2 regions of the Paenibacillus sp. VCA1 genome follow, and region 2 is predicted to be linked to the other one. Evidence: predicted binding sites of a transcription regulator. Region 2 holds the regulator's gene; the other holds the start of a gene.
The links. The regulator LexA, encoded in region 2, represses DNA repair genes until DNA is damaged. The targets are predictions, from matches to a motif close to CGAACATATGTTCG.
Positions count from the first base shown of each region.

Region 1: a site for LexA is predicted at 2,542-2,555, ahead of addB (helicase-exonuclease AddAB subunit AddB). Genes of this name have one in related genera too.

Region 1 covers NZ_JAVLSX010000002.1:413,868-418,078, reverse strand. Annotated here, with positions in the region: gene RJP21_RS05570 (Na/Pi cotransporter family protein) at 1-735, opposite strand, end outside; gene RJP21_RS05565 (class I SAM-dependent rRNA methyltransferase) at 861-2,240, shown strand; gene addB (helicase-exonuclease AddAB subunit AddB) at 2,640-4,211, shown strand, end outside.
Region 2 covers NZ_JAVLSX010000004.1:326,021-330,231, reverse strand. Annotated here, with positions in the region: gene RJP21_RS10795 (HAD family hydrolase) at 1-447, opposite strand, end outside; gene RJP21_RS10790 (hypothetical protein) at 484-1,026, opposite strand; gene RJP21_RS10785 (DUF896 domain-containing protein) at 1,060-1,254, opposite strand; gene yneA (cell division suppressor protein YneA) at 1,355-1,729, opposite strand; gene lexA (transcriptional repressor LexA) at 1,924-2,550, shown strand; gene RJP21_RS10770 (serine hydrolase domain-containing protein) at 2,616-3,656, opposite strand; gene RJP21_RS10765 (hypothetical protein) at 3,749-3,874, opposite strand; gene RJP21_RS10760 (response regulator) at 3,874-4,211, opposite strand, start outside.

The sequences.
Region 1 (4,211 bases), on a different contig from region 2:
GGCAATGACGGCCGTGACGCAAGTGCCTACGTTAGCGCCGAGCACGATGCCGATGCCGATGCCGACCGGAAGCGTTCCGGCGGCCGCAAGCGCGATCGCAAGGCCGATGACGGCGGCGCTGCTGTGCATAAGGGCGGTAAGCGCCGCTCCGGCGGCGATGCTCCACCACAGGTTATGCGTGGATTGGCCGATAAACCAGCCGAACAGCCCCGACTGTTCGAGCGCAGGGCCGATCATCTGCATGACGCGGATGCCGAGCATCACCATGGCAAAACCGGCCGCAGCCAGAGCCATCAGCTGGATCGGCCTGAAGGCCCGGGGGGCGCTGCGCATGGAAAACAGCTTGTACTCGTCGAGCAGGACCGCCGCGGCCCATACGAGGATGGAAACGCCGAGCAGAGGAAGCGCGATCCGGCCGATCTGCAGTCCGATGAGCTCGGTCGTAAGACAGGTTCCGATGTTGCTGCCGAGGATGATGCCCAGCGTCCGCTCGAACGAGAGCAGCCCGGCGTTCACAAGGCCCATCGTGAGCACGGTAACGGCGGTGCTGCTTTGAAGCACGGCCGTAATGCCCGTGCTGAACAGCATGCCTTTGAAAGGGGATGCGGTCGCTTTTTCCAGAAAGTTCGTAAGCAGCGGTCCCGCCCAGCTCCCGAGCGCCGCTTCCATCACCTTCATGCCGGCCAAAAAAATGATGAGCCCGTAAATGACGGGAAAAATAACCGTATGAAACATGGGGAAGGTTCTCCTTTGGCGGATTCTTGTCCATGCATTACATATATGCCGCCGCGTGGACAACCATGACTTGGAGGGCGGCGCACATTTAAGATTCAAGAAATTGCACACGAGTAGGAGTGGACATGTTGGGAACTGTCGTTCTTCATAAAAACCGAAAAAAAAGGCTGGAGCAGGGACATCCATGGATTTTTAAAAATGAAATCGAGTCGGTTCAGGGCGACCCGCAGCCCGGGGATCTGGTTCATGTCGTGAACCATCAAGGACGTTATTTGGCGACGGGGTATTACAACCCGGCATCGCAAATCACGGTGCGCGCCGTTTCCTACCGCGAAATCGAAGCGATGGACGAAGCCTTTTTTACGGAACGTTTCCTAGGCTGCCTGAAGCACCGGGAGCGCTTCCTGAATGACGGAAACGCGTACCGCCTTGTATACGGGGAGGCCGACTTCCTTCCGGGGCTGATCGTAGACCGTTTCGATGACGTGCTGGTCATTCAGCTGCTGACGCTGGGCATGGATATCCGCCGCAAGGAGATCATCGCAGCTTTGGCCAAAGTGATGGATCCCCGGGGGATTTACGAACGGAGCGACGTTCCGATCCGGGAGCTGGAGGGGCTCGAGCAAACCAAAGGACCGGTCTACGGAGACTGCCCTAGATTCGTGACGGTGCGGGAAAACGGCCTATTGATCCGCGTCGATATCGAAGAAGGGCAAAAAACCGGCTACTTTTTCGACCAACGGGAAAACCGCGCATCGATCGAGCCGCTGATGACGGGCTGGGGCGAGCGCAGCGGGATTACGGTCCGGGAAGTCGAAGAAAACGGGCAAACGGTAGAGCGCCCGGTGAACAAAAGCGGCAAGGTCGTCACGTTCCCGTACTGGGACGGCGCGACGGTGCTGGAGTGCTTTTCGCATACAGGCAGCTTTACGCTGCATGCCTGCAAATACGGCGCCAAAAAGGTCACCTGCCTGGACATCTCCCAGCATGCGATCGACAGCGCCCGCGAAAACGTGGAGCTGAACGGGTTCGGCGACCGCGTGGAATTTGTGGTGGACGATGCGTTCCAGTATTTGCGCAACCAGGTCAAAGGGCTTGAGGAAAGAGAAGAACGTTCCGGCGGCGCCGGGGCCAAGGTCGACACCTCGCAAAAAATGACCGCGGGCGGCGGCAGAACATGGGATGTCGTCATTTTGGACCCGCCGGCTTTCGCCAAAACCAAAAACGCGGTTAAAGGCGCCTGCAGAGGATACAAGGACATCAACCTGCACGGCATGAAGCTGGTGAACGAAGGCGGATACCTGGTTACGGCCAGCTGTTCGTACCATATGCGGCCCGATTTGTTCCTCGAGACGATCCGGGAAGCCGCGGCCGACGCGGGCAAAATATTGCGCCTGATCGAATGGCGCGCCGCAGGCAAAGACCATCCGCAAATTTTGGGCGTCGACGAAGGGCATTACCTGAAGTTTGCGATTTTTGAAGTGAGAAGCAAAGCCTTTTCATAGGAATGCAGCCGGACTGCCGCTTTGAATCCGAAAAAGGATTCGGCGGCAGTTTTTTTAGAGATCAGGATTTTCAAAATTCGATTCCAGGCCGCTCCCGGGTACGATTTATTGACGAATTAAACCGCTTCGTTCTGTATGTTGCTGATTGGAAGTCGCTCCTTGGATTTTCGCAAAATCCTCAGGTAAGAAACGCCGGCGAATACGCTTTTTGCAAATAATGGACGTTAAACGCTAGCGGAGTTTTAATGGTAAAATAGTAGGAGCTTTATAGCCGTTTTGGTTGATAGATTAGTTTTTTCAACAAACATACGTTCTGCCTTTCAGATTCGTATGATATACTGATTGATAGATTATCGATGAATTAGCAGCGATTATTTACATAGATGAAGGGGGAGCATCATGTCGGTTCATTTTTTGATCGGACGGTCGGGCAGCGGAAAAACGACGACGATTCTGGAGCGGATTTCCGCGAAGCTGGAAGCAGAGCCGCAGGGGAATGCGATCATTCTGCTCGTACCGGAGCAGGGTTCGTTTCAAGCCGAGCACGGGCTGGTAACGTCGGGCCGGATCAAAGGCAGCGTAAGGGCCCAAGTGCTCAGCTTCCGCCGCCTCGCCTATCGCGTCATGCAGGAGACCGGGGGAACGGCGCGCGTCGGCATCAGCGACGAGGGCAAAAAAATGCTGCTGTACAAAATCATACAGCGCCGGAAGGACGAGCTGAAGCTGTTTGGCGCTTCGGGCGAGCAGCTTGGGTTCGTCGGCAAGCTTGGCGACGTATATACCGAAATGAAGCGGTACTGCGTCGATGCCTCCGCCGTGGGACAGCTGCTCGGGAAGCTGGCTCCCGCGCCGGGCGTCACGCCGATCCTGCGCAGCAAGCTCGAGGATTTATGGACGGTTTACAAGGACTTTGAGCAGGAAATGTCACCGCTGTATATCGACGAGGAGGACAATCTGATCCGGTTGACCGAATCGGTGAAGGACTCGGCTTATTTGCGGGGCGCGGAAATATGGATCGACGGGTTCCACGGCTTCACCCCGCAGGAGCTGCTGGCGATCGGCCAAATGATGGCGCATGCCCGTTCCGTCACCATCTCGTTGACGCTGGACCGGCCTTACGACGCGATGCGGATGCCGCATGAGCTGGATTTGTTCCATCCGACCGCCACGACCTATATCAAGCTGAGAGGGATGGCGGAGGAGCTGGGACTGGACATCGACGACACGGTGCTTGATCCGCCGGTGCCGCCGCGGTTTCGGGAAAGTCCGGTGCTTGCCCATTTGGAGCGGGGATATGACCGGCGGCTGCGCTATCAGGCGGCCTCAGGCCAAAAAGGCGACGGCATTTCGATCCATCCCGCATCCGGGCGGCGCGCCGAAGTCGAAGGAGCGCTTCGGGAAATGCTTCGGCTTTCGCGCGAGGAAGGCGTGCGTTTCCGGGAAATGGCGGTGTTCGTGCGCAATTTGGGGGATTACGAGCATCTGGTCGTGCCGTTGTTCCAGGATTACGGCGTGCCGTTTTTCCTGGACCAGAAAAGAAGCGAGCTGCACCATCCGCTGGCGGAGTTCATGCGCGCCGCGCTGGACGTCGTCCGGCGGTACTGGAGGCACGAGGACGTGTTCCGCTGCGTTAAAAGCGATTTTGTTCTTCCGCTCGACGGGTCGCTCACGCGGGAAGACATGGACCGCCTCGAAAACTATGCGCTGGCAAGCGGAATGCAAGGTTACCGCTGGACGGACGGGCGGCCTTTGAAAGGCATCCCGAGCTTGTCCCTCGAAGAAGGAGGGGCGCCGCAGCAGCAAACGGCCGAGGAGCTTCTTGAGCTCATGGAGCGCTGCCGCAGCGCGGTGACGGGGCCGCTGGCGGCGTTCGAGAAACGGATCAAACGCGCCAAAACGGCCCGGGAAATGTGCACGGCGGTTTATGGGCTGCTTGAAGACGCGGGCGTGCCCGAAAAGCTTGATGTTTGG
Region 2 (4,211 bases):
GTAGTTCCCCTTCAGCTCCTTCAGCACCTGAAACGTTTCCTCATAAACGTGAGGACGGGCCCGTCTTTCCACCCCGAATTGCTTCGCCAACTCATCAGCCAGCTGTTCGTCTTCGACGCCAAGCTCGGCTAACCCGCGGCGCCAGGATTCCTTCCGGTACTCAGGAACGATTTCGGCCATGCGGCGGAATTCGGGCTGCTGCCCTACCGTAAAGTCGCCCCATAAAGCTTCGAACGGATTAATGCCGATCATCGCCGTAAATGCATACGTATCGTACGTTTCGTACAACGCCCGCGCTTCCTTGCGGACGGCCGCTTCAAGTTCGTCGGCATCGATTCCCGTTTTGGCTGCCGCCTTTTCGCAGGTTGCCCGGAAAGCTTCCTTCACGCTTCGTTCGTCCCACAACAACGTATCGTCCAAATCAAAAAAAACAGCGGATACACCCATCTTCCCCATCCCTCTCCCAACAAGTTATCTATTTTATTATTTTTCAAACGGAATCTTGTGTGCTTCGGCAAAACGTTCGAGACGCGCAGCCATGGCATCGGTATCGTAACGGTTGATCAAGCGGGTGAACACCCAGTTTCCCCCTTTTGAAACCTTGCCGTTTTTTCCTTTCGTGCCTTGAAGTTCGATCACGATCGAGCCGGATCCGGCTTTGATTTTTGCGATTTGATCCGCGGTCAAGCGGCGGTCGCGATTGAACTTGACCGTCGAAAGCGTGTTTTTATCCACTTTAAGAAACGGACGGCGCAGAAAAATCATCACCGCCAGCAGGACATACAGCCCTACAACGATCCAATTCAGCGAAGTGTTCATCGAGGCCTGCTGGCTCGCCATGCCGAGCAAAAGGTAAACTACGGCAAGCGCCACCAACGTGATCGGAAGGACGAAGTTGCGCCCTCTGAATATGTCGGCCGTGGCGGATCCGTTCGAGGAATAAAGCGAAGGCTTGCCTTGCTTTTTGCGCTGTTTATTTAGTTGTGTCGAGTTTTTCTGAACCATTCTTTCCCATGATCGGGACATCGTTTTACCCCCTTAACCATTCAGTTCCTTATTTTATTTGCGCTTTCCGCCTTCACGATCTTCAACCCATTCGATCGAATCCAATTGGGCCCTGAAATTGCGGCGGACGTTTTGGAGATATCTTTCGCGCAGTTTGGCGCGTTCCTCGGTTTCTTCCTTCGTCAGACCCGTTTCCTTATCCTTCCGGGCAAGTTCGTTAATGCGCTGAACTAAGCTGTCGATATCCATGTATAACTCCTCCATTAATCAATTCATACCTAACTTTGCCATGAGAAAAAGAGCTTGTCAAGGCGTTAACCTTACCAAGCTCTTCGGCGTAAAACGACTATTAATATATAGGAAGAGAAAGAACATCGCCGGCTTGTATGCTGCTGGTCTTTAGATGGTTCATCTCCTTAATCATCCGAATATAAGCACGGGTATCCATGTTTTTCGGTTTGTGGTTCAACGCGATCTCCCATAGCGTATCTCCCTGGGCAACGACAACCTGCTCCACTTGCGTATCATCTTGTGGAGAACCTGCAAATACGCGTACCATGCCTGTACATCCTGCGGATATGATGACGACAGCGAGCAGCAGCTTCAGCATCAAACGGCGCGTGAGCATGACCCGCAGCACAGGCAACCGGTCCATCAAGCCGCCGCGTCCCGTTTCCGTCATTTCATGATTATATATGCTTTGGTATGTACTATATTTTAACATGTTAACTGTTCCTCCAAACGTTTGTTCTTGTATGAGAACAATATAACACGAACACATGTTTTGTTCAATAGTTTTTTCGAACAATTGTTCTTACGAAAGGAAAATTCATGTTCTCATTTTTAGAACTTGTGTTTGTACGAACGGAAGTTCTATGGTATACTTTTACCAAACGTTACTAATGGGGTTGATGGGGAATGTCGAAGATATCTAGCCGGCAGCAAGCGATACTGGAATTTATAAGGAACGAAGTCCGGGCCAAGGGGTATCCGCCTTCCGTTCGCGAAATCGGCGAAGCCGTGGGTCTGGCTTCCAGCTCGACGGTTCATGGCCATTTGGACAGGCTTGAGAAGAAGGGGTTGATCCGCAGGGACCCTACGAAACCTCGGGCCATTGAGATTTTGGGTCAGGAAGAGTCCGAAAGCAGCAACCTTTTCACGCAAACGATCGCGCGTGTTCCCGTAGTAGGTAAGGTTACGGCCGGCGTACCGATTACCGCTACGGAGAATATCGAGGATTATTTCCCTCTGCCTCAGCATTATGTAGGGGATGAGAAAGTATTCATGCTTTCCGTCGTCGGAGACAGCATGATCGAGGCGGGCATTCACAACGGGGACTATGTCATCGTCCGCCAGCAGCAGACCGCGGATAACGGCGATATTGTCGTTGCCATGACCGATGAGGACGAAGCTACCGTAAAAACGTTCTATAAAGAAAAGGATCATATCCGTCTCCAACCGGAGAATCCTTCTTATGAGCCTTTGCGCTTGAACCACGTCACGATCCTCGGCAAAGTTGTCGGTTTGTTCCGTGACATTCATTAATCCGTTTTTTGAATTCATCAACGGACAAGCCCTTGTTCTTTTTCAGGAGAACAAGGGCTTGTTTTTTATGCGCCGGAATTCTCCTGCTGCCACATGTTTGCGATATATCCGAGCAAGCTGTTCGTTTGATGCACTCCCGGATCCGCGTTCATCATCAGCACCGCTCCCCTGCCTTTCCCGGGATAAGCGGTCATCATGCATTGAAAACCTTCTCCCCATCCCAGAGAGCTAAGCTCCAATTCTACGTTCGGGTCATCCATAAATACGCCAAGTCCAGCCCATTTAAAGCCGCCCTGAGGTTTGATCATTTCTCGAGCCGTCTCCGCGGATATGCCCAGTTTCCCTTTCCCCTGCAGCGAAAACATAAGCTCGGCCATCAACAATGCCAGATCCGTCGGCGTCGACCACAAGCCGGCAGCCGCAGCAAACGGGTAGATGGGGTAACCTTCCAGCCGGATTCCGCGTTTGTTATGCCCTGCCGCCGATCCGTCACGAATTTCCGATTCGTTCGTTACGAAACGGCTGTTCGCCATCTGCAGTGGCTCGAATATTTTGGTGCGCATGAGTTTATCCCAAGCTTCCCCTGTCGCCTCTTCGATCAGCAGCTGAAGGATGCAAAACCCCGTATCCGAGTATATGAACCGGCTTCCTGGCTTTGCTGCCAACGCAGCGGGCTGCTGCCGATAGGGCGTCAAACCTTTCAACAATTCCGCCATGGATGGAGTCCCTAGCGTTTTGCCGTACGTACCGAAACTTCCGTCAGGGTCGGCAAATCCGCCTTGATGGCCGAGCAGCCTGCGGAGCGTAACATCGCCGGAATCAAACTCGGGATGATCGGGTATCCGCCATGACAGAAGCTGTTGGTTCACCGCTTGGTCCAAATGTAGGACGCGTTCCTCTACCAAAAGAAGGGCTAACATGCCCGCCGCAAATTTGCTGATGGAACAGGCATTAAACATCGTACTCTCGCCGACAGGTTCTCCGCTCCCGGCAGTCCGTTCTCCCCTACATTCGCGAGAAACGATTCGGCCTTCTTCAATAAAAGCGATGCTTAATCCAGGGCTCCGATCCTTCCGCATGCGCTCCCCGACGTTCCATCTATCCATGATGACGATTCCCCCTTGTGTGACCCAAACGCTTTGCATCATAATAATTCAATTATAGAACATTTGTTCCCATTTGGCAATAAGCAGTCTTCTTAAACTGACAAATCCGCACTGAAGCGGATTTCCCAACCGCCATAAGCACACAGCGAAAAGCCCTGCCGCTTGAACGGCAAGGCATCGTCTATAAGATCAAACTTCAGCATATAACGGTCAATCATTACGGGCAAATCCGATTCAATCCGGCTTCCCTCCCAAATTGCTGGCGATATTCCGTCGGAGTCATGTTCATTCGCTTGCGGAAAACCTGGGTGAAATGCTTTACGTCCTGGTAGCCGATTTTTTCGGCGATGTCCGCCAGCTTAAGCTGCGTGTGCGCCAACAGCTCCGCCGCCTTTTCCATGCGCAGCGCGGTGACGTATTCCTTGAACCCGCTCCCCGTTTTTTGCTTAAAAACCTGACTCAAATACGCCGGATTCAAAAAGACGATGGAAGCGACCTTTTCCAGCGTGACGTCCGTATTGTAATGGGCCCGTATGTATTGAACGGCTACTTCGA